2 regions of the Brevibacillus sp. IT-7CA2 genome follow, and region 2 is predicted to be linked to the other one. Evidence: riboswitches for the same ligand, from Rfam matches in the RefSeq annotation. Region 2 holds a riboswitch; the other holds the start of a gene.

Region 1 (10,147 bases), on a different contig from region 2:
CGCGATCAACATCGGTGCGTACTACTTTTTATGGGGAGCAATCTACGGAGGCCAGCAGCAGCTGGGCGGGCTTACGGTGGAACAGATGACTTCCTACGTTGCGATTGCTTGGATGTCACGGGCGTTTTATTTTAACAACATCGATACAGAAATAGCCCAGGACGTCCGAGAAGGCAAGGTCGCGATCGAAATGATACGCCCTTATAATTACTTGTCCGTGAAAACGGCGCAGGCGTTTGGGGAAGGGATCTTTCGCTTTCTCTTTTTCGCGGGTCCAGGGATATTCCTTATCAGCCTGATCATTCCATTCAGCTTCCCGGCGACAGCGACTGGATGGGGGCTGTATTTGATCAGCTTGATGTGTGCGTTTTTGATCAATACACAAATCAATCTGGTGACGGGCTTGCTGACTTTCTTCCTGTTCCGAAACGATGGTATGATGCGAGCCAAGCGGGTCGTGGTGGATCTGTTGTCTGGTCTCGTGCTGCCGATCAGCTTTTTCCCGGGCTGGGCGCAAACGGTAATGGGTTATCTCCCATTTCAGGCGGTCAACTACTATCCGAGCCTGATCTTCACAGGTGCGATTACAACGGAACGTTCCTGGGAATTGATCGGTTTTCAGGTCATTTGGATGTTTGTCATACTGGTTCCCATCTTGGTGATGTGGCGTCTTGCCCGCAACAAGCTGGTTGTGCAAGGAGGGTAGAGCATGCAAAACATGAGACATATTTTCAGTATTTTTGCCGACTACCTGAGCCAGTACTTCAAGACGAGACTTGCCTATCGAACGGATTTTATCGGGGATTTTGTGTCCAATCTGGTTTCTGAGTTGATCAATCTCGTCTTTATTATTGTCGTGTTCACGCATGTTCCGCTTATGGGGGATTGGACGCGTGATGAGATTATCTTTATCTATGGTTTCTTTTTGGTTCCATACGCGTTGTTCTCGATGTTCTTCGGTTTTTGGGACTTCAACGAACGGTATATCATCCGGGGCGAGATGGATCGCATCCTGACGAGACCGATTCACAATCTGGCACAGGTGTGTCTCGAGTCGATTGCGCCAGACCGCATTTTTGGAGTCATAACCGGGATCATCATCATGGGGTATGCTGCCATTCAACTCGATTTGTCGTTTTACTGGTACGACGTGTTCATCTTTATCGGGCTCTCAATCAGCGGGGCACTGATTTACGGTGGCGTGTATACCGCAATTGCTGCGGTTAGCTTCTTTTCCGACTCGCGGACAGGGATTGCTCCGATGATTTACAACATCCAGCAATATGGGCGCTATCCGGTAGACGTGTACAACAAGGCGATTCGCTTTGTGCTCACCTACGTGCTGCCGTTTGCCTTCGTGGGTGTTTATCCGGCGGCTTACTTTTTGCGCAAGGAAGTCTGGTACACATATGCGGCAATGACGCCGGTAGTGGCTGTTATTTTCTTCGGGATTGGGCTGTTAGTCTGGAACTGGGGAGTCACGAAGTATCGGGGAGCGGGTTCTTGATGATTTAGTCGTTGTGGTAATATTGGATGTAACGAGATCTAAAAGCATAAGGTAAAAAAAGACCGTCCCGGCTGCAACCGGAACGGCCGGTACAATAGGCGCTTCCGCAAATACTATGTTGTGAAATAGACCGCAGAGCTGGTGAACTCAAGGGCGGTCTATTTCTTTTGGGTCATGTTATTCCTACTAAACAAATCGGAAAAATAAACAAAAAGTGTCGAGCTGGCAGTTTCCTCTATTGTCAAATCAAAAAACAGCAGTATAATATGCTGTATACAACTACACATTCCTTCGGGGCAGGGTGAAATTCCCGACCGGCGGTGATCATGCTTTATGCATGTTAAGCCCGCGAGCCTCCCGAGCTGAAAGTAGCGACGGAGTGCAGGATCTGGTGTGATTCCAGAGCCGACAGTACAGTCTGGATGGGAGAAGGATGACGACAGTACGTTTATCACGCGTGCTTGTTTGCCTGTGCAAACGGGATGAGAACGTAGAGGCCAGCCCTCTAGTTTCTTGTACCTTTTATTTGCGCATGGTTTGTCATACGCTTGCAAATGCCCTGTGGAACTAATAGCCACAGGGTTTATTCTGTTTGTGTAACAAGACGTGTGAGCTTACGACGACTGTTGCCATTCCTCAAGAAGGAGTAGAAAAATGAGGAGATGGTAAACATGAAAGAAACAGCGTTGCATTCTTCGCGCACACGTGCAACCCAAAAGCTGGTGACGATTCCCATGCTGGCGGCCGTTGCATTTATTCTGCAGTATCTCGAGGTTCCCGTTCCGCTGATGCCAAGCTTTTTGAAGCTCGACTTCAGTACACTCCCGGCATTGATCGGGGGACTCATGTACGGACCTGTAGCCGGCGTTATTATCGAGGTACTGAAAAATACACTGCACATGCTCTTCAAAAATACAGACGGTCTTTTGATCGGGGAGCTTGCAAACGTTGTAGCAGGATCAAGCTTTATTTTTGCGGCTGTCTACATGCAGCGACTGGGCCAAGGCAAAAAAGGCTTCCTGACTGGTCTCGCTCTGGGAACGATTTTGATGACGATTGTCATGGCTGTGGCAAATGCTTATGTGCTGTTGCCTGCGTACGCTGTGCTTTATCAAATGCCGATTGAACAGCTCTTGACCATGTTCAATGCGACAAGTATCTGGTCATTGGTTCTGTACGGAATCGTCCCATTCAATCTCTTCAAAGGTGTTATGATTTCAGTGGTTGCGTATCCGATCTACGTGAAGCTCGGCTCCAGAATCGCTGCGCGTACCAACAATTGACAACGACGATGTGACTCGCTAATATGTTTAGTTAATAGATAGTCACAAAAGGCTATGAAAGGACCCGCAGCTATTCCCACGTGACAGAGAGTCGGCCCTAGTCTGGAAGGCTGATACGTAAAGGATAACTGCACCCCATCCTGAAGCCGCTAGTGAAGAGCTTAGCCGGATGCCCACCGTTATCGGGTTATCGAGAGGACTATGGCGTATGCTGTAGTCAATCAGGGTGGTACCGCGGAAGTTGATCCTCCGTCCCTTTTTGGGATGGGGGATTTTTTGCATTTTGCGTAAGAATAAAAAGGAGCGTAGACGGATGAAAGAGGACAAAGCGTTTGTAAAAGAAATTACACCGCAATCGGAGGATTTTTCGCGTTGGTACATCGATGTCATTAAAAAGGCGGATTTGATGGACTACACACCGGTACGCGGCTGCATTGTGTTCAAGCCGGATGGCTTTGAGCTATGGGAGCGAATTCAAGAGGCGATGAATAAGCGTTTCAAGGAGACAGGGCATCGCAATGCCTATTTCCCGATGCTGATCCCCGAGTCCTTCTTTCAAAAAGAAAAAGAGCATATCGAGGGCTTCAATCCAGAGCTGCCTTGGGTAACAGAGGCTGGGGGCGAGCAGCTAGAGGAAAAGCTCGCGCTACGTCCAACCTCTGAGACGATCATAGGACATATGTACAGCCAATGGATTCAAAGCTACCGCGACCTGCCTGTATTAATCAACCAATGGGCAAACGTTTTTCGTTGGGAAAAGCGGACGATGCCGTTCTTGCGGACATCAGAATTTCTCTGGCAGGAAGGCCACACGGCACATGCGACAGAGGAGGAAGCTCGTCAGGAAACGATGCAAATGCTGGAGATTTACCGAGAGGTCGTCGAGCAGGAGCTGGCCATTCCGGTTTGGGAGGGACAAAAAACACCAAGTGAACGCTTTGCCGGTGCTGTTGACACGTATTCCATTGAAGCGATGATGAAGGATGGCAAAGCAGTGCAAGCGGGAACCTCGCACTATTTGGGCGATAAATTCGCGCGTGGCTTTGAAATCAAGTTTTTGGATCGTGACAATCAGTTCAAGTACGTTCACACCACATCATGGGGAACCTCTACGCGACTGATTGGTTCGATGATCATGGTGCATGGCGATGACCGCGGTCTAGTGTTGCCGCCTCGCATGGCTCCGACACAGGTAATAATGATCCCAGTCGGTCCGATGAAGCTGCGCGAGAAAGTCATGGAGGCGTTTGATCCACTCTTTGACGAGATCAAGGCCGCAGGAGTGCGTGTCCGTGCTGATCTTCGTGAAGAAACACCAGGCTGGAAGTTCAATGAATGGGAAATGCGCGGGGTTCCTCTGCGTCTGGAGCTCGGCCCACGTGACGTGGAAAATGGTCAAGTAATTCTGGCTCGTCGTGATACAGGGGAGAAGGTGACGGTTTCACTTGAAGGTATCGCGCAGACAGTGGTTCAACTGTTGGGAGAGATTCAGCAAAATATGTTCCAAAAAGCACTAGCCTTTCGTGATGAGAACTCACATTTTGGGATCGATACACTGGAGCAGCTATCTGCTCATATTGCAAAAAGCGAGAGCGAAAACAAAACGAGCGGATGGGTGTTAGCTGGCTGGTGTGGGGATGATGCTTGTGAATCGAAGATCAAAGAGGAAACCAAGTTCACTTCTCGTAACATCCCGTTTGAGCCTCCTGTACAAAAGAAAGCCTGCATTTGCTGCGGCAAAGAGTCACAGCATAGCGTCTGGTTCGGACGGGCGTATTAAATTAAAAAAAGGGTGTGTCCACGCTTCGGCGGCAGGGCACACCCTTTTTTCCTCTAGCGTCCGAGTATCCATTCGGTAAAAGCTTGCACATCCGTAAAGTGGTAGTCAGGCTCGGGATCGAATTTTCCCGACTTTTGTGTAACCAAAAGCCAATCCACACCGACTGTTTGCAAACCAGCGGCACGACCAGCCAACACATCAGCATCACTGTCACCTACGAAAATGGTTTCCGCAGGCGTAGCGCCTAGCTGTTTCATAGCAGTAAAAATACCTTCTGGATGAGGCTTTGGATGTGTGACCTCATCCCCTGTGATCACGACGGAAAAATACGAAGCTAATCCCCATTCTCGAAGGGAGATGTCAGCGCTTTTGCGCCCTTTTCCTGTTACGATTCCCATTTGGATACCTGCTGCGTGAAGTTCATCGAGCATGCTTCGGATATTTTCAGGATTTTGTACGCGGGAGTGTTCATCTGTGTATACACGAAAAAAATGAGCGAGGGCGTTGTCATGCACATGTGAGGGTAGCTTGTTTTGCAAAATGCCTGTCTCTGTGGGGCCAAAGAGAGCTACAATGTGCTCGTCGGTATAATGCTCTTGTAAAAACTGCTGAAAGGTAGAGCGAAAAGCGGTGAAGATCAAGGGGAGGGTATCGGCAACTGTGCCGTCGAAATCAAACAAGATCGTCCGCATGGGAGTCCTCCTTTGATTAGAAAATGAAAGAAAACCATCGTACCTGATGGTTTTCTTGGTGACTTACTCATTCGAATCATCAAAAGGATCATCTGAATCATCTGTTGGGTCAGCTGGAGTCAATGGGAACAGGGTGTCGAAAAACTTGAATTTTCGACGGCCAGATTCCTTTTTGAACCCTTTGTACTTTTGCAACAGCTCAGAGATGTCTTCCACAAATTGATTACGTTCCTCTTGACTCAAATAAAATTCAGTCAAATTATAAGCGAACGTATTTTTATACTCTTTCCTAACATCTTGGTCGCTTGCGACGAAGCGATTGAGAGTTCGCATGAGGTCCTTTTCCGTAGTACGAAACGGAGTAAACATGACATCACTTAATTGTTGAGCGTTTTCTTCAATCATCAATTGGAGCTTGACCTGAATGACCTTGGCAACAGGCTCATAATATTTCTCCACAATAGAGCCTTTTACCCGGGTATCCACTTGCTCGAGCAACCCAACACGCACGAGCTCCTTCACATGGTAATGTAGCCGTGCAGCATTTTCGCCTAGTTCTGTAGCGATTTGTTTGGCCGTTCTGGGCTCCAAATCTTCAAAGAGTTCCAAAATTTTAACCCGTTCCGCTATAGCAAGCGATTTTAGCGCTTCTGGATCTGTTACTTCAAAAAACTCTTTCATGCGAATTCACCATCCAACTGACTAGGCCAAATTTTATTTTTTTTTATTCTATCCTTTTCTGAATCAAAGCGCAACTTGTATGCGGATGAAGTGACTACTAGATTGTGGTAAAATGGGACCAGCGAAAACAGGACATTATTGAGAGGAGGGAAAAGTTTGACGGCAGTAGGACAAGCTGCACCTGCATTTACTTTGCAGGCGAGCAACAATCAGACCATCTCACTTTCCCAATTTCATGGACAAAATGTGGTGCTTTATTTTTATCCGAAGGACCAAACACCGACATGTACCACAGAAGCATGCGACTTTCGTGACTTCCATTCGGGCTTTGCTGAGCTGAATACAATTGTTCTCGGGATCAGTCCGGATTCTGTGAAGTCGCATGACAAATTTATCGCGAAGCACGAATTGCCTTTTCCACTTCTGGCAGATCCGGATCACCAGGTGGCAGAGGCTTATGGTGTGTGGGTATTGAAAAAAATGTACGGACGAGAGTACATGGGCATAGAACGCACGACGTTCGTCATCAACAAAGAAGGCAACATCGCAAAAGTATGGCCAAAAGTAAAGGTCAAAGGGCATGTGCAGGAAGTGCTTCAATTTATTAAGGAAGAACTTCAATCCTAACGTTTATTTCGCAATGGGCGAATGGAGGAACATACAGATGAGTGTATCCACGGAATATGTTGTAGAAAGCTTTTGCCAATTGGCGAACATCCCAAGTCCATCTGGCAATACGGAAAAAGTAATGGCCTGGGTTGCACAAGAGTTAGAAAAGCTTGGCGTTTCCTATAAACGGACAAACAAAGGGGCAATCGTTGCAACAGTAGCGGGGGCCAATAATGACAAAGCAAGACTCTTGACAGCTCACGTCGATACGCTGGGCGCGATGGTAAAAGAAATAAAGAGCAACGGACGCTTGAAGCTGACCTTGATCGGCGGCTTTGCATTCAATGCGATTGAAGGGGAGCACTGCGTTGTAGAGACTAGCAGCGGTCGTCTTGTAACCGGTACCATTTTGTCCACCAAAGCTTCCGTGCATGTATACAGCTCAGAAGCAGGAAAAGCGGAGCGCAATGATGCGAACATGGAAGTCCGACTGGATGAAAAGGTCACAAACAAAGAGCAGGTCCTTGCGCTTGGGATTTCCGTCGGAGATTTCGTCTCCTTTGATCCTCGGGTAACAGTAACGGATAGCGGCTTTATTAAGTCCCGCCATATCGACGACAAAGCAAGCGTGGCTGTGTTGCTGGGGGTTCTGAAAGAACTGAGTGAATCCGGCGAGAAGCTGCCTTACACCACGCACTTTTTTATCAGCAATAATGAAGAGATCGGCTACGGAGGCAACTCCAGCATCCCTGACAACGTGGTGGAGTACCTGGCTGTCGACATGGGCGCGATTGGGGACGGACAGACGACAGATGAGTATTGTGTGTCCATTTGTGCGAAGGATTCCACAGGACCTTACCACTACGGATTGCGCAGCCATCTGACCAAGCTCGCACAAGCGAACAGTCTGAACTACCAAGTGGACATTTATCCCTACTATGGTTCTGACGCAAGTGCTGCGCTGAGAGCCGGATATGACGTTGTCCATGGTTTGATCGGACCGGGAGTAGATGCATCCCACTCCCATGAACGTACACATAAAGAAGCGCTCGACAACACGGCAAAGCTCGTTATGGCATACCTTCAATCAAAAGAAATGCAAGCATAGGAGGACCAGATGAGCAATATGTATCAATGGGCTGACTACTATGATCTCACTCAACGCGGTGTTGCGGGTGATGTTGAGTTCTATCTGGAACAAGCCAAGCTGGCAGGGGGAAAAGTGCTGGATCTCGCTTGCGGCACCGGAAGAATTAGCATTCCGATGGCGCAGGCTGGCATCGATGTTACCGGAATTGACCTATCCCAAGATATGTTGGCAAGGGCTCAGGTAAAAGCAGAGGAACAAGGTGTAACATCCGGCTTGAAGCTATTGCAGGGGGATATGCGCGCCTTTGACCTACAGGATTCATTTTCGCTGATTATGATTCCTTTTCGGTCGTTTTTGCACCTGTTGCATGTTCAAGAGCAAATGAAGGCATTGACGTGCATTCGCAAGCATCTGGCTCCAGGCGGGAAGTTCATCATGAACGTGTTTGTGCCCAAGATTCATCATTTTTACGAGGAAAATGAAAAAATGTCCTTGCGTGGCACCTATCCACTCCCGTCGGGGGAAGAGGTTGCGATGTGGGATTACACCCGTTATGACCATTTTCAGCAACTGTCCGAAGTGACACGCATATACGAGCGTACGGATGCACAGGGAGTTGTGACAGAACGGGTGAAAGGCCGATTTACTCTCCGCTATATTTTCCCCGCGGAGCTTCATCATCTGCTTCGCTTAAACGGCTTGAAGGTCATACAACGATACGGTTCTTTTGCAAAGACAGCTTTTGATGCAAATAGCTCAGAATTGATTCTGGTCGCAGAAGCTTTGTAAACGGAACCTGTGGAGGGGATACGGAATGAAGATTTATACAAAGTCAGGGGATAAAGGTGAGACGTCCCTGGTTGCTGGTGTCCGCGTGCCTAAGTTTGCAGACCGTGTAGAGGCATACGGTACGTGCGATGAAGCCAACTCGCAGATTGGATTGGCACTGGCCCTGTTGCCTGCGACAGAAGAATGGAAGGAATTGCAGGATGTCTTCCATGTCATCCAGACAAAGCTTTTCCATGTAGGGGCTGAGTTGGCGACGCCAGAAGGCAAAAAGGTAGGTTGGCCAATTACAGAAGAGGACGTTACTTTTCTGGAAGAGCAAATTGACATGTTAGATGCAAAGTTGCCTCCGCTCACCAATTTTATTTTGCCTGGCGGACATCCGGCAGCGGCTGCCTTCCATGTTTCGCGTACGGTCGTCAGACGTGCAGAGCGCAAAGCAGTCCATGTGGCACAGCAGGAGCAGGTAAATCCGTCCGTGGTCAAATACCTCAACCGATTGTCTGATTATCTTTTCGTTGTGGCTCGTCATATTAATAAAGAGACAAGTGCAGTAGAGAAAACGCTGCACGAATAGGCAAAAGCCCCCTGGGATCAAGCAGGGGGCTCCTATTTTTTATTTGGTACGCAGGTAAGTGGTGATTCCCGGGAGAAAGTCGATTCTCTCTGTGTGAAAAGTATCGTAGAGAAGCTTTCCGTCCTTACATGCGTTTCCTTCTAGCAGCATGGTGAGCTGCGTATTCGTAATCGGGAAAAATGGGAATCTCTCCATCATATTTACCACAGGCTTCATTAAAGCAAGGGGAATATGAATTTTATTGACCTTCCGCTTTCCGATAGCCTCGCCAATCGTATCTAGGATTTGTCCGTAGGAGAGTGGTTCGGGTCCGCCTGTTTCGTAAGTTTGATTGGTTGCTTCTGGTCTGCTCAAGGCTTGGACGAATACATCGGCCACTGTCTTGCGAGCAACTGGCTGCAAAGGGTATGAGCCATCGCCAATGACCGGTGTGATAGGTAACCGAACCAGATCGGCGAGCATGTTCACGAATTCATCCCCAGGACCAAAAATAACAGATGGACGGAAAATGACGTATGGAATACCGCTTTCTTGCACAAGCTGCTCCGCTTCGTATTTGGTTCGGTGATAGGCGCTTGTGGCGTTTTCGCGTGCACCAAGAGCACTCATATGGACAAAGCGCTTGATTCCAGCTTGCTTGGCGGCCTCCAGTACATTTTTTGTACCTTCTACATGGATACGAGAAAAGTGAATGCCTTTCCCCGGTTGTTCGCGAATAATTCCGACAAGGTGGATGGCAGCATCGCAGCCTTGCATTGCTCTCATCAATGATTCTTTATCAAATAGATCGCCGGTTGCTTCCGTTATTTGCGCATTGGCGGATTCTTTGTAGGGAAGCTTACCTGTTGAACTAGCTCTGGTGAGGCAAACGGTCTCATATCCTTCTGCTTGCAAGCGCTCGAGTATACCTCGTCCAACAAACCCTGTGGCACCAGTCAGGAATACTTTCATGGAAAACCCCCTCCCGTTAAATACTTCCAGACACATTGTACAACAGGTGCAGCTTGCGGTGCTATCGATCGCTGTGTTGACCAAGGCGGTATAATGTAGGGAAAAGGGGGATATATTTATGGCACAACGCAAAGTACCTGTTGGCGACATTTTGGATAATTTGCAGCAGCTTTATCCGGATGCGCACTGTG
Region 2 (10,147 bases):
ATACGGGGCAAGCGTTCTTTACCCAGAAACCCCTGAACCAGCTTCCCCTCTCGCTGTGAGTACATTCCGATCATCCTGTCTACTCGAAAAAGGGCCGCCTTGGTGATCTGAATCTCTCCGTCACTGTGGATGAGATAAGGAACATTAGGGTCCATCGTGTTGCTGGTCATCATAAAAACAAAATCGTGAATGGTCGCAAAAGACGAAAAGGCCGTTTCCACTCGGGGACGTAGCAGGTTGTTCAAATACGTGTTGATTTCCGGCCTGTGGTTATAGGTTCCTTTGATGACATCTTTCGCTTTTCCTTTTACGATGGCAATGTATACATTTTCTCCTACAATCGGATTGCGATAGAGATCAAGGATGACTTTTCCGATCCCTACTTTTCGCGCGTATTCTTCACTGAACAAAATCACACGCAATTGCGAGAGGGACACGGTTCTCTCTGCTTTTGTCGCGAGATTCAGCATCGCCTCGCTCGTCATCGAGGCATGAGTTGAGTACACCTGTGTGGACTCCTTATTTTTGGAGGGAACTGGTACCGATACGGTGATATCGATCTTTTCACGATCCACATAATCGAAGCCCATAACCCCAATCATGGCCATGTCTTCCAATGCCGGCCGTTCGAGTTCGCTCCCACACCCGCAAAGGCTGAGCAAGAGGATAACCGTAGCAATGAACCAGCTCGCCCTCTTCATGATACCCGCTCTCCTCTACCGAACCTCAAGGAATGCAGCAATAACAAAAAAATCGGCCACAAGATCAATCCATAGGCTATATAAACAGTCACCTTGTCATAAATGTAGCGTTGTTTTTCTACAGATAATGGCCCCACAATGAATAGAAACGAAACGATTGTCGGTAAAAGCAGATGCCACAGCCTCGTCTTTTCTGCCATCTCTTCAAGACCTGTACGCGCAACCCACAAGTATCCCGTACTCGTGCTGAGAATGAGGAAGACCCAGAGACCAATCCCGAGATTTTCGATCCGTTCCAAAAAAGACAGCTCTACAGCCTTAAACAAATTCAAAATGGGATAAATGAGATTGTCCATTTGCCATTCGGAAAAATAAGCTACGCTTGTGATCAGGATCATGACGTACAACAAAACCACGATCCATACCCCAATCAGCACATGCTTGTGTGCCTTGTTCTTCTCTTGGATATATGGGTAGAAAAACAGGACCAATTCATACCCAAGCATGCTCGCGTAAGAATTGTGCACCGTTTCGGCTATACTGCGCCAATCTGTATTAAAAAGAGGAAAAATATGCATCATTCCTCCCTTTTGAAATCCGTACTGCAAAAGAAAAACCATCCAGCCCGTAAAAAAGAACGTTAGCAGGCAAAAACGCGCGATCAATTTAATGCCGCCGTTTGTAATGTAGACCATGACCAAAGTCAATCCAAGCAAGGGCAGTGTGACAGTCTGATTGCTCAGCATGGAGGTTTGCACCAGCCTAACGTAGCCTTCATTCGCGGTAGATACATTCAGAATGGCGTAGACGATGATCAGGATATTGAAACAGCGTCCCAGCCATTTTCCCAACAGCTTTTCGTGAATCCGAAAAAGATTATCCTCTGGATAGCGTCGGCACAAGGCCATCATCGGAAATAGCGTTAGGCTGACGATGCATCCCAGCAAAATCGGAGACCACCACAGATCGTAGCCCATTTTGCTTGCATGATGAGCTAGTCCAAGTAAATTAACCCCAACCATCGTATTCATAATCAATCCGATTACCAGGATCGGATTCAGGCTGTGAATTCTCCCTCTATCCATCTCCCTAATCCTCCCCAACTGGCCGGACATGCTTTTGCTTTGACCGGGACATGCGGTTGCGATTGACGATAAACCTTAATGGTGCACGTACGAGACTATTCATCAAATCGGTCCATTGTCGCGGAACCCCCGGAGCCATGTACGGCGTCCCAAGTGATGTCAGATTGAGCAAGTGTGCGAATAAGAACGCCAGCGCCAGTAGCTGGCCGTACATGCCCAATACACCTGCCATCAAGATGAAACCGTAGCGAACGAGCCGAATCGCATTACTCATCAAAAAATTGGGTGGCACAAAAGAAAGCAGTGCCGATACGGAAACAAGGACGATCAAGATATTACTGGCTAACCCCGCTTGTACTGAGGCTGTCCCGATCACGATACCGCCAACGATACCGATTGTCTGTCCGATTTTAGTCGGCATGCGTATCCCCGCTTCCCGCAGGATCTCGATGACGAGCTCAATAATAAGCACCTCGATCACGGGCGGAAAAGGCACCCGACTACGTGATTCAGACAAAATTGTCAGTAAAGCAGGGGGAAGCATTTCCGGATGATACGTCAAGACAGAGACGTAACTGGATGTGAGCATAATGGTGATAAATAAACCGAAAAAGCGAATCATCCGCAGCAAGCTTGCCGTTGACCATCGATTGTAAAAGTCTTCGGGGCTGCTAAACATCTCCAGAAAGGAAGTCGGGCAGATTGCAGCATCCGGGCTGCCATTCAGCATGATCACAATTCTACCGTCCAACAAAGCTGCTGTTGCATTGTCAGGCCGCCCAGTCAAGCCAAACTGCGGGAACGGAGAGTACGGCTTGTCCTCCAGCATTTGCTTCAATATAGGCATCCCGACAAATCCGTGGTAAATAACATTGTTGATCCTTTTTTTCACGCGTTCCACATTTTCCGCGTTCGCGATATTGTCCAAATAAATCACAGCTACCTTGTTCTGTGCCTCGGTGCCAATCGTGTAGCTCGATACTTTCAGATGAGGCGTTGCGAGCCTTCTCCGAATCAAAGACAAATTGATCTCCAGCATTTCAACAAAGGAGTCTTGCGGTCCAAGGACGGTCGCCTCCGTCTCGGATTTTGTAATGGAACGATGCGCGACCTGAAAAGTATTCACATGCAGAATGAGATCCCTTTCCAGGAAAAACAAGATGGTATGACCGCGTAGCAAGTTACTCATCAACGTCTCCATATCGTCGAGAACACATTCCTGTGAAAAAGGGAGCGCCTGCATCGGATCTTTACCATCGGAACGTTGCAACGGAAGAAAGACATTCTCATAAATCTGGGACACATCCACCAGCGTATCGAGAAAAAAAACGTGTACCTCTTCGTCATTCATCTTCAATGACAAGCTGCTGAGGTCATCCACGTTTTGCATGCATTGTTTTACCATATCCGGTGTAATTTGTTCGCTTCGCCGCGCTTGAACCGAACCGATGCGCCGCTTTGCTTGTATGGCCTCTACTTGCGTTCTCCACCAATCAGTCGGCTTCACGCTAGATCCCCCCTTTATTCAGGAAAATCTTTCTTACTTTGACCTGTCCGTGGTGATTTTATCCAAAAAAATAGAAAACGGGAGCCGAAGCCCCTGTTGAAATATCTCGTTCTCCATATGAACTGCTTAGGCGAACTGCTTGGATAAATTAGCCATTTCGATCGCTGCCGTTGCTGCTTCCCAGCCTTTGTTGCCTGCTTTTGTTCCCGCACGCTCGATGGCTTGCTCGATGTTGTCTGTCGTCAAAACACCAAAAATAACAGGTATCCCAGTCGATAGAGATAGGGACGCAACTCCTTTTGCGGTCTCATTGCAGACGTAATCGAAGTGCGGAGTGGACCCACGAATGACAGCTCCCAATGTAACAACCGCATCATAGCGACCGGATTCCGCCATTTTTTTAGCGATCAACGGAATTTCAAATGCCCCCGGTACCCAAGCCACGTCTACCTGCTCATCTTCTACGCCATGACGCTTCAGGGCATCGAGAGCCCCTCCGACTAGCTTGCTTACGATCAATTCGTTAAAACGTCCTGCCACAATCCCTACACGTAAACCTGTTCCAACTAAATGTCCTTCAAAAGTTTTCATGCTCATTCCCTCTCCTTATCCGTGCAGATGAAGCAGGTGACCCAGCTTCTCTTGTTTTGTTGATAGGTACTGTTTGTTGTGCAGATGCTCCGGCATTTGAAGCGGCACCCGTTCTTCTACTGCTAATCCATAACCGGTAAGCCCTCGGATTTTTCGTGGATTATTAGTCAAAAGCCGCATGCGTTGCACTCCTAAATCCCGCAAAATCTGTGCACCAATACCGTAATCTCGCAGATCAGCGGCGAACCCTAGCTTTTCATTAGCCTCAACCGTATCCAAGCCTTCCTCCTGCAGCTTGTAGGCACGTAGCTTATTAATCAAGCCAATACCTCTGCCCTCCTGGCGCATGTACAATAAAATGCCACGTCCGTTCGCTTCGATCTGTTCCAATGCAGCGTGCAGCTGTGGACCGCAGTCGCAGCGATGAGAACCGAAAATATCTCCAGTCAAGCACTCCGAATGCACGCGGACAAGAATGGGCTCATCCGGTCCGATCTCTCCCTTGATGAGAGCCACATGCTCTTTGCCATCCAGCTCATTCGTGTAGGCGGCAATTCGAAAATCACCGTAGGCGGTCGGAAGCTGCACTTCGATTTCCCTTTTCACCATGGATTCCGTCCGCATCCGATACGCTATCAAGTCTGCAATCGTAATCAGCTTGAGATCAAAGCGGCGTGCGATCTCTACCAATTGCGGCAGACGTGCCATGGAGCCATCCTCGTTCATAATTTCGCAAATGACTCCCGCCGGTATGCCCCCCGCCAAGCGAGCCAAGTCAACTGCCGCCTCCGTATGTCCCGCTCTGCGCAATACACCGCCGGACTTCGCGATTAACGGAAAAATATGTCCCGGTCTGCGGAAATCTTCCGCGGTCTTCTGATCATCAAGCATCGCCAAGACAGTCTGAGAGCGCTCATGAGCGGATATCCCTGTGTGTGTACTGCCTTCATCGATGGACACGGTAAAAGCCGTTCCCTGCTTGTCTGTATTGGACTTCACCATCGGATGGAGCTGCAAGCGAGTTGCGTGCTCTTCTGTCACCGGTACGCAAACGAGTCCTCTCCCATGTGTAACCATGAAGTTGATCATTTCAGGCGTAGCCGCTTCGGCCATGCAGACAAAATCTCCTTCGTTTTCCCGATCCTCATCATCTACCACGATGACCGCCTTGCCCTGACGCAAATCTTCCAATGCTTCTTCTATGCGATGAAACATGCTTTCTCCCTCCTTCTCACGCGAAGCCGTTTTCCTGCAAAAAGGCTAGACTGAGCCCGCCAGATTTCTCTGTACCGCCATGGTTTTGATAACCTAACAAACGCTCCACGTATTTGCCAATGACATCTGTTTCGAGATTCACCAAGTCCCCAGGTCGTCTGTCTGCAAGACTCGTATTCGCCAGCGTATGCGGAATGATCGAAACGGTAAAACCGGTATCGTTTACGTCCACCACGGTGAGACTGATGCCGTCTATGCAAATCGATCCACGGGCAATGACATACTTCAACAGCTGCGGTTTGGCCCCAATCCGAAACATGACAGCATTCGCATTCACCTCTCGTGAAGCAACCATTCCGGTCCCATCTACATGTCCGGAGACGATATGCCCGCCAAAACGGTCCCCCAGCCGCATCGCTCTCTCCAAATTCACTTGCTGTCCGCTGCGTAATTGCCGCAAGCTCGTCTTGTTCATCGTCTCTGGCATCACATCGACGCTAAACTGACGATTCGTATAAGAAGTAACCGTAAGGCAAATGCCATTGACCGAGATACTGTCCCCGAGCTTTACCCCTTCGAGTACCTGCTGTGCGCGGATGACCAGTCGACTCGCCTGCTCGTTCCCTTGAATCGCTTCCAACACGCCCACTTCTTCGACCAGTCCCGTGAACATGCTCTCTCCTCCTCACTCGCTACGTCTGATCCTCCCATTGTGGGTACCCGATGATTTGTACATCACCTTTCCCGATCGGTGTGACAGTAACATTTGTCAGCTGTACCGCTTCTCCCATCGTCGCAAAGCCTTGACCACCGAATGGCGAGGGCGCGCCGCTTCCCCCGATCAGCTTTAGCGCGATATGGCCCACGACCTTTTGAATCGCTCTCGCCTGCAAAAAGGAGCCATTGACTTCCTGCCCGCCTTCCACAAGCAACGAGGTAATCCCCAGCTCTCCCAACGTATTCAGCACCTTTTCCACGCGAATTGGCCCTGCCGTTGTGATGACCTTTACTCCTCTTGCCGCAAGCAGCTCCTGCTTTTCTCTTGGGGCTGCACTTGTCGTAAAGACCCATGTCTTCGCATCTGCATTCTGGACGACACGGGCATCCAGCGGCGTCCGTAATTGGCTGTCCAAAATCACGCGAACTGGCTGGCTTCCAAAACGCTGCTCTTCCTGACGTGCCGTCAACAGTGGGTCATCTGCGAGAATCGTCCCAACCCCAACGAGGATCGCATCGTGCTGCCTGCGAAGTTCATGCACCTCTGCCCGAGCCTCTGCACCAGTAATCCACCGACTGTGTCCCGTGAACGAAGCGATTTTCCCGTCCAATGTACTGGCCGTCTTTACCGTCACAAATGGACGTCTGGTTTGGATGTAATGGAAAAAGGCTTCATTGAGGGTCTTCGCTTCCTCTTCTCTCACGCCCACCGCCACTTCCAGCCCTGCTGCCCGCAGCATCTCCATTCCTCTTCCCGCCACCAGTGGATTCGGGTCGAGCGTCGCTACAACGACACGACGTACATCAGCTGCAATCAACGCCTCTGTACACGGCGGTGTTTTCCCGTAGTGACTGCAAGGCTCCAAGGTCACGTACACGGTCGCACCTTGCGCTTTTTCCCCAGCCATCCGCAGTGCGTGCACCTCAGCATGGGGCTCTCCTGCCCGCAGATGCGCTCCCATTCCCACGATGGTTCCATCCTTCACAATCACAGCTCCGACCATGGGATTCGGACTGGTTTGGCCTCGTGCCGATCGTGCCAGTTCCAGCGCCAGGTCCATGTACTTGCTGTCCTGTTCCATACCGCACTCCTTTCTGTTCCATCATTCCAGCCAAGCACAACGCAAAAAGCCCTTGAAACCTCAAAGCGTTTCAGGGCATAGGGAAAGAAGCCTTACCTCATCCGTTTTTAAGAAAAAAACAAATGAAGAAAGCAGAAAAATCTTCTTCCATCCGGACTGTACCGTCGGCTCTGGGTTTTCACCAGATCAGTCGCTGCAAGCGTGGTCAGCGAGTCGCGGGCTCAGACGTACGTACGCCATTACCGCCGGTCAGGAATTTCACCTTGCCCTGAAGATTGTCGCTATGAAGTTTTATGAAAAATAAAAACGCCCATGAATATTATGCTCAGGGCGTTCAGAAAGAAGCCTTGTTTCTACCGTTTTTTGAAAAAAACAGCGAAACAGGCCGTTCCAAATACCTTCTCCCATCCGGACTGTACCGTCGGCCTTGGATTTGCACCAAGTCAGTCGCTATCAACTGCTTACAATAGCGAGTCGCGGGCTCAGACGTGCGTTCGTCATTACCGCCGGTCGGGAATTGCACCCTACCCTGAAGGCTGGTATTCAGTTAGGCAAAGTATAGCACATTTTTCGCTATTGTCTGTAATCATTTATTGGAGAAGTGCACTTTACCCTTGCTCGCACTTTTCAAGAACAGTCAAGAGTTCTTTCAAATCATTTATGTATGCCTTTGGCACAACACCATTTTGCTCCATGTCCTGCTCGTTCCCTTGATAGGCAATAAAAGCAACTTGTCCGTCGCAGGCCGCCTTACCATCGATCCACGAATCCCCGATCATCGTCCAAGCCGAAACAGGCCAATCTGGCTTGCGGCTGCGGATATAGTGGATGCCCGATGGAGATGGCTTCAAGGTCGTCATCTGCTCGCGGGCGACGATTTCGTCAAAGTAGGAGGCGATTCCCGTCTCGTTCAACGCCTCCTCTGCGGCGGCATAGGCGTTGTTGGTCAGGATATACAGCTGATAGCGGTTCTTCAGCTCCTCTAGCACTTCTACCGCGTGCTGCTCCAACACAGCGCCATGCATCCCTTCTTTCTCGATTTCGGTTACCGCATCCCACATCGCTTGCTCCAGCTCTCTCGTCATCTGCTCCGCTTTTCGTCCGATCTCAATGAGCTGCGATGCGGTATACTTTTCCCACTCAAGTGTTGGAGAAACGATCCCATTATCCACCCATAGCTGAAAAATGGCCCGCTTCATCTCGGTAAAATTGATCCTGGATTGCAGCAAGGTGTTGTCCATATCGAAAATAATGCCTTTTTGAAAGGTTCTGCTCATTTTGGTGCCTCCTTGTTTGACAATACGCCATGCTGGTTCAAGAGTTCACCCATGTGGATGATACTTCCATTTTATCAAAAAGAGGACTATCCCTCAGTCATTTTATAACTTTTGGGACAGCCCCTTTTTGGGGTTAGATATTGAGTTCCTATTGTTTCTTCTTGGCGCTGTCTACTTCATACGGTACATCCTTTGGAACGCCTCCAGCTGGCCAGTCTTGTGCCTTTTTGGCAAAGTCTGGACGCGGCTTGGACAAAATATAGGCTGCTAGGTCCGCTGCTTCTTGATCCGTTAACGACCCTTGCTTGATACCGCCCATTTCCCCTAAAGGCATGTTGCGCTGAATGTAGCCAGCAGCTTTGGAAATTCGGGCCATACCTGCACCAATATTGAAGGAGTTATCCCCCCATAGCGCTGGTCCAGAGTTTGGTCCTGTTCCTGAACCATCAGCTGCATGGCATTGCAAACACGATTTTTGAAAGAGGGCTTCTCCATTTGCCACATTCGGTTGAGGTACGCTCTTCATATCATTTTTCTCTATCCACGGGCGCTCTTTAATTCCTACTGGTACATCTGTTGAAATATACGTCAGATAGGCGACCATCGCTCTCATTTCATCGCTGTTGTAAGGCAATGGCTTACCATTCATGCTTCGTTGAAAACAACCATTGATGCGATCCTCGATGGTAAGCACTTTGCCTGACCTTGGAATGTACTGGGGATAGACTGCAGTGACACCCGTTAAAGGAGAGGTAGCATCCATTCCGGCATTACCGTGACAGCTAGAGCAGGAGAGCTTATTCCCTGTGTATTCAGGGATCACTGTGCTCGTTTCATTCATTAACTTATGTCCATACTTAATCGATTCTCCCAATGGCCCTTCTGGCACCTTGTCCATACTAGGCGGGGTGTAGGAATCTAGATTGATCGCTCCAGCTGCCCCACTCGCCGTTTTATCTTTGGCCTCACTCGCTGTTGAGGTGGGTTGAGCGGTCGGCTGTGTAGCGCAGCCTGCAAAGACCAGCATCGCCACTACTACCATAGACAGCTTCTTCCAGCCTGTCTTCTCTTTTTTGATCATAGGTCTCACTCCTCCATGTTGATCGTGCATTCACTATAGGAGAGTAGCAAGAGGCGTGCCATACGATAGAAGCAGGAAAATGAACGGCTTGACGCTTCCGAGCAGCAAGAAAAAGAAAAGACCATGCCAAAATGTCATGGTCAGTACACGACAAAATGTCACGGTCGCAGCTCGTACTCTTCGATTTTTCGATACAGGTTGCGTACGCTGATCCCCAGCTTCTCAGCTGTCTTGGTCTTGTTCCATTGCAGAACGTCCAGCACATGCTTGATATGTTCTCGCTCTACATTTTTCAGTAAAAATGCCTCTTCCTCCCCAGTTTCTGCTGATGAAATGAGCTTCCTATCTGACGGGGTGTGAGGTACTGACTGCTCGTGAGGAAAGAGATCCTTGTCGTCAATTTCCTCTCCTTTTGCCAAAACGACAGCACGTTCGATCATATGAGCCAACTCTCGAACATTCCCCGGGAATGAGTAGGCCAAAAGAGCTGCCTGCGCTTTCACAGAAAGCGGTTTGACTGGATACTTACGCTTGAGTCGATTCAAAAAGAAAGCCGACAGTGGCAAAATGTCCTCTCTTCTCTGAGTGAGAGGTGGAATCGTTATATCCATGACATGCAGCCGGAAATAAAGATCGGATCGGAACGTTCCTTCTTCCACTTTCTTTTCCAGGTCGGCATTGGTAGCAGCAATGATACGAACATCCACCTTGTGCAGAATCGGGCTCCCTATTCGGCGAAATTCGCCGGTTTCCAGAAAACGGAGCAGCTTAACCTGCAAAGGAAAAGGCAAATCCCCTACTTCATCCAAAAAGAGCGTCCCCAGGTGGGCAATCTCTACAAGTCCCTTTTTTTGAGCAGTTGCGCCTGTAAAGGCTCCCTTTTCGTGCCCG

What was found. A riboswitch is a leader RNA that binds a small molecule or an ion and turns the genes downstream of it on or off. The one in region 2 is predicted to bind FMN.
Region 1: it holds a riboswitch for FMN, as region 2 does, so the genes downstream of both, ACM6JA_RS28780 (ECF transporter S component) here and ribD (bifunctional diaminohydroxyphosphoribosylaminopyrimidine deaminase/5-amino-6-(5-phosphoribosylamino)uracil reductase RibD) in region 2, are expected to answer to the same signal.

What each region holds. Positions count from the first base shown of each region.
Region 1 covers NZ_CATKQT010000053.1:263,984-274,130, forward strand. The annotation lists gene ACM6JA_RS28770 (ABC transporter permease) at 1-706, shown strand, start outside; gene ACM6JA_RS28775 (ABC transporter permease) at 710-1,507, shown strand; FMN riboswitch at 1,791-1,945, shown strand; gene ACM6JA_RS28780 (ECF transporter S component) at 2,179-2,790, shown strand; gene proS (proline--tRNA ligase) at 3,104-4,570, shown strand; gene ACM6JA_RS28790 (HAD family hydrolase) at 4,624-5,262, opposite strand; gene ACM6JA_RS28795 (helix-turn-helix domain-containing protein) at 5,326-5,943, opposite strand; gene bcp (thioredoxin-dependent thiol peroxidase) at 6,100-6,570, shown strand; gene ACM6JA_RS28805 (M42 family metallopeptidase) at 6,608-7,660, shown strand; gene ACM6JA_RS28810 (class I SAM-dependent methyltransferase) at 7,670-8,431, shown strand; gene ACM6JA_RS28815 (cob(I)yrinic acid a,c-diamide adenosyltransferase) at 8,457-9,005, shown strand; gene ACM6JA_RS28820 (complex I NDUFA9 subunit family protein) at 9,045-9,956, opposite strand; gene nth (endonuclease III) at 10,075-10,147, shown strand, end outside.
Region 2 covers NZ_CATKQT010000044.1:527,352-537,498, reverse strand. The annotation lists gene ACM6JA_RS22240 (Ger(x)C family spore germination protein) at 1-701, opposite strand, end outside; gene ACM6JA_RS22235 (GerAB/ArcD/ProY family transporter) at 698-1,786, opposite strand; gene ACM6JA_RS22230 (spore germination protein) at 1,791-3,293, opposite strand; gene ribE (6,7-dimethyl-8-ribityllumazine synthase) at 3,420-3,884, opposite strand; gene ACM6JA_RS22220 (bifunctional 3,4-dihydroxy-2-butanone-4-phosphate synthase/GTP cyclohydrolase II) at 3,900-5,099, opposite strand; gene ACM6JA_RS22215 (riboflavin synthase) at 5,116-5,772, opposite strand; gene ribD (bifunctional diaminohydroxyphosphoribosylaminopyrimidine deaminase/5-amino-6-(5-phosphoribosylamino)uracil reductase RibD) at 5,792-6,898, opposite strand; FMN riboswitch at 7,034-7,178, opposite strand; FMN riboswitch at 7,291-7,439, opposite strand; gene ACM6JA_RS22205 (HAD family hydrolase) at 7,507-8,175, opposite strand; gene ACM6JA_RS22200 (c-type cytochrome) at 8,324-9,256, opposite strand; gene ACM6JA_RS22195 (sigma-54-dependent transcriptional regulator) at 9,415-10,147, opposite strand, start outside.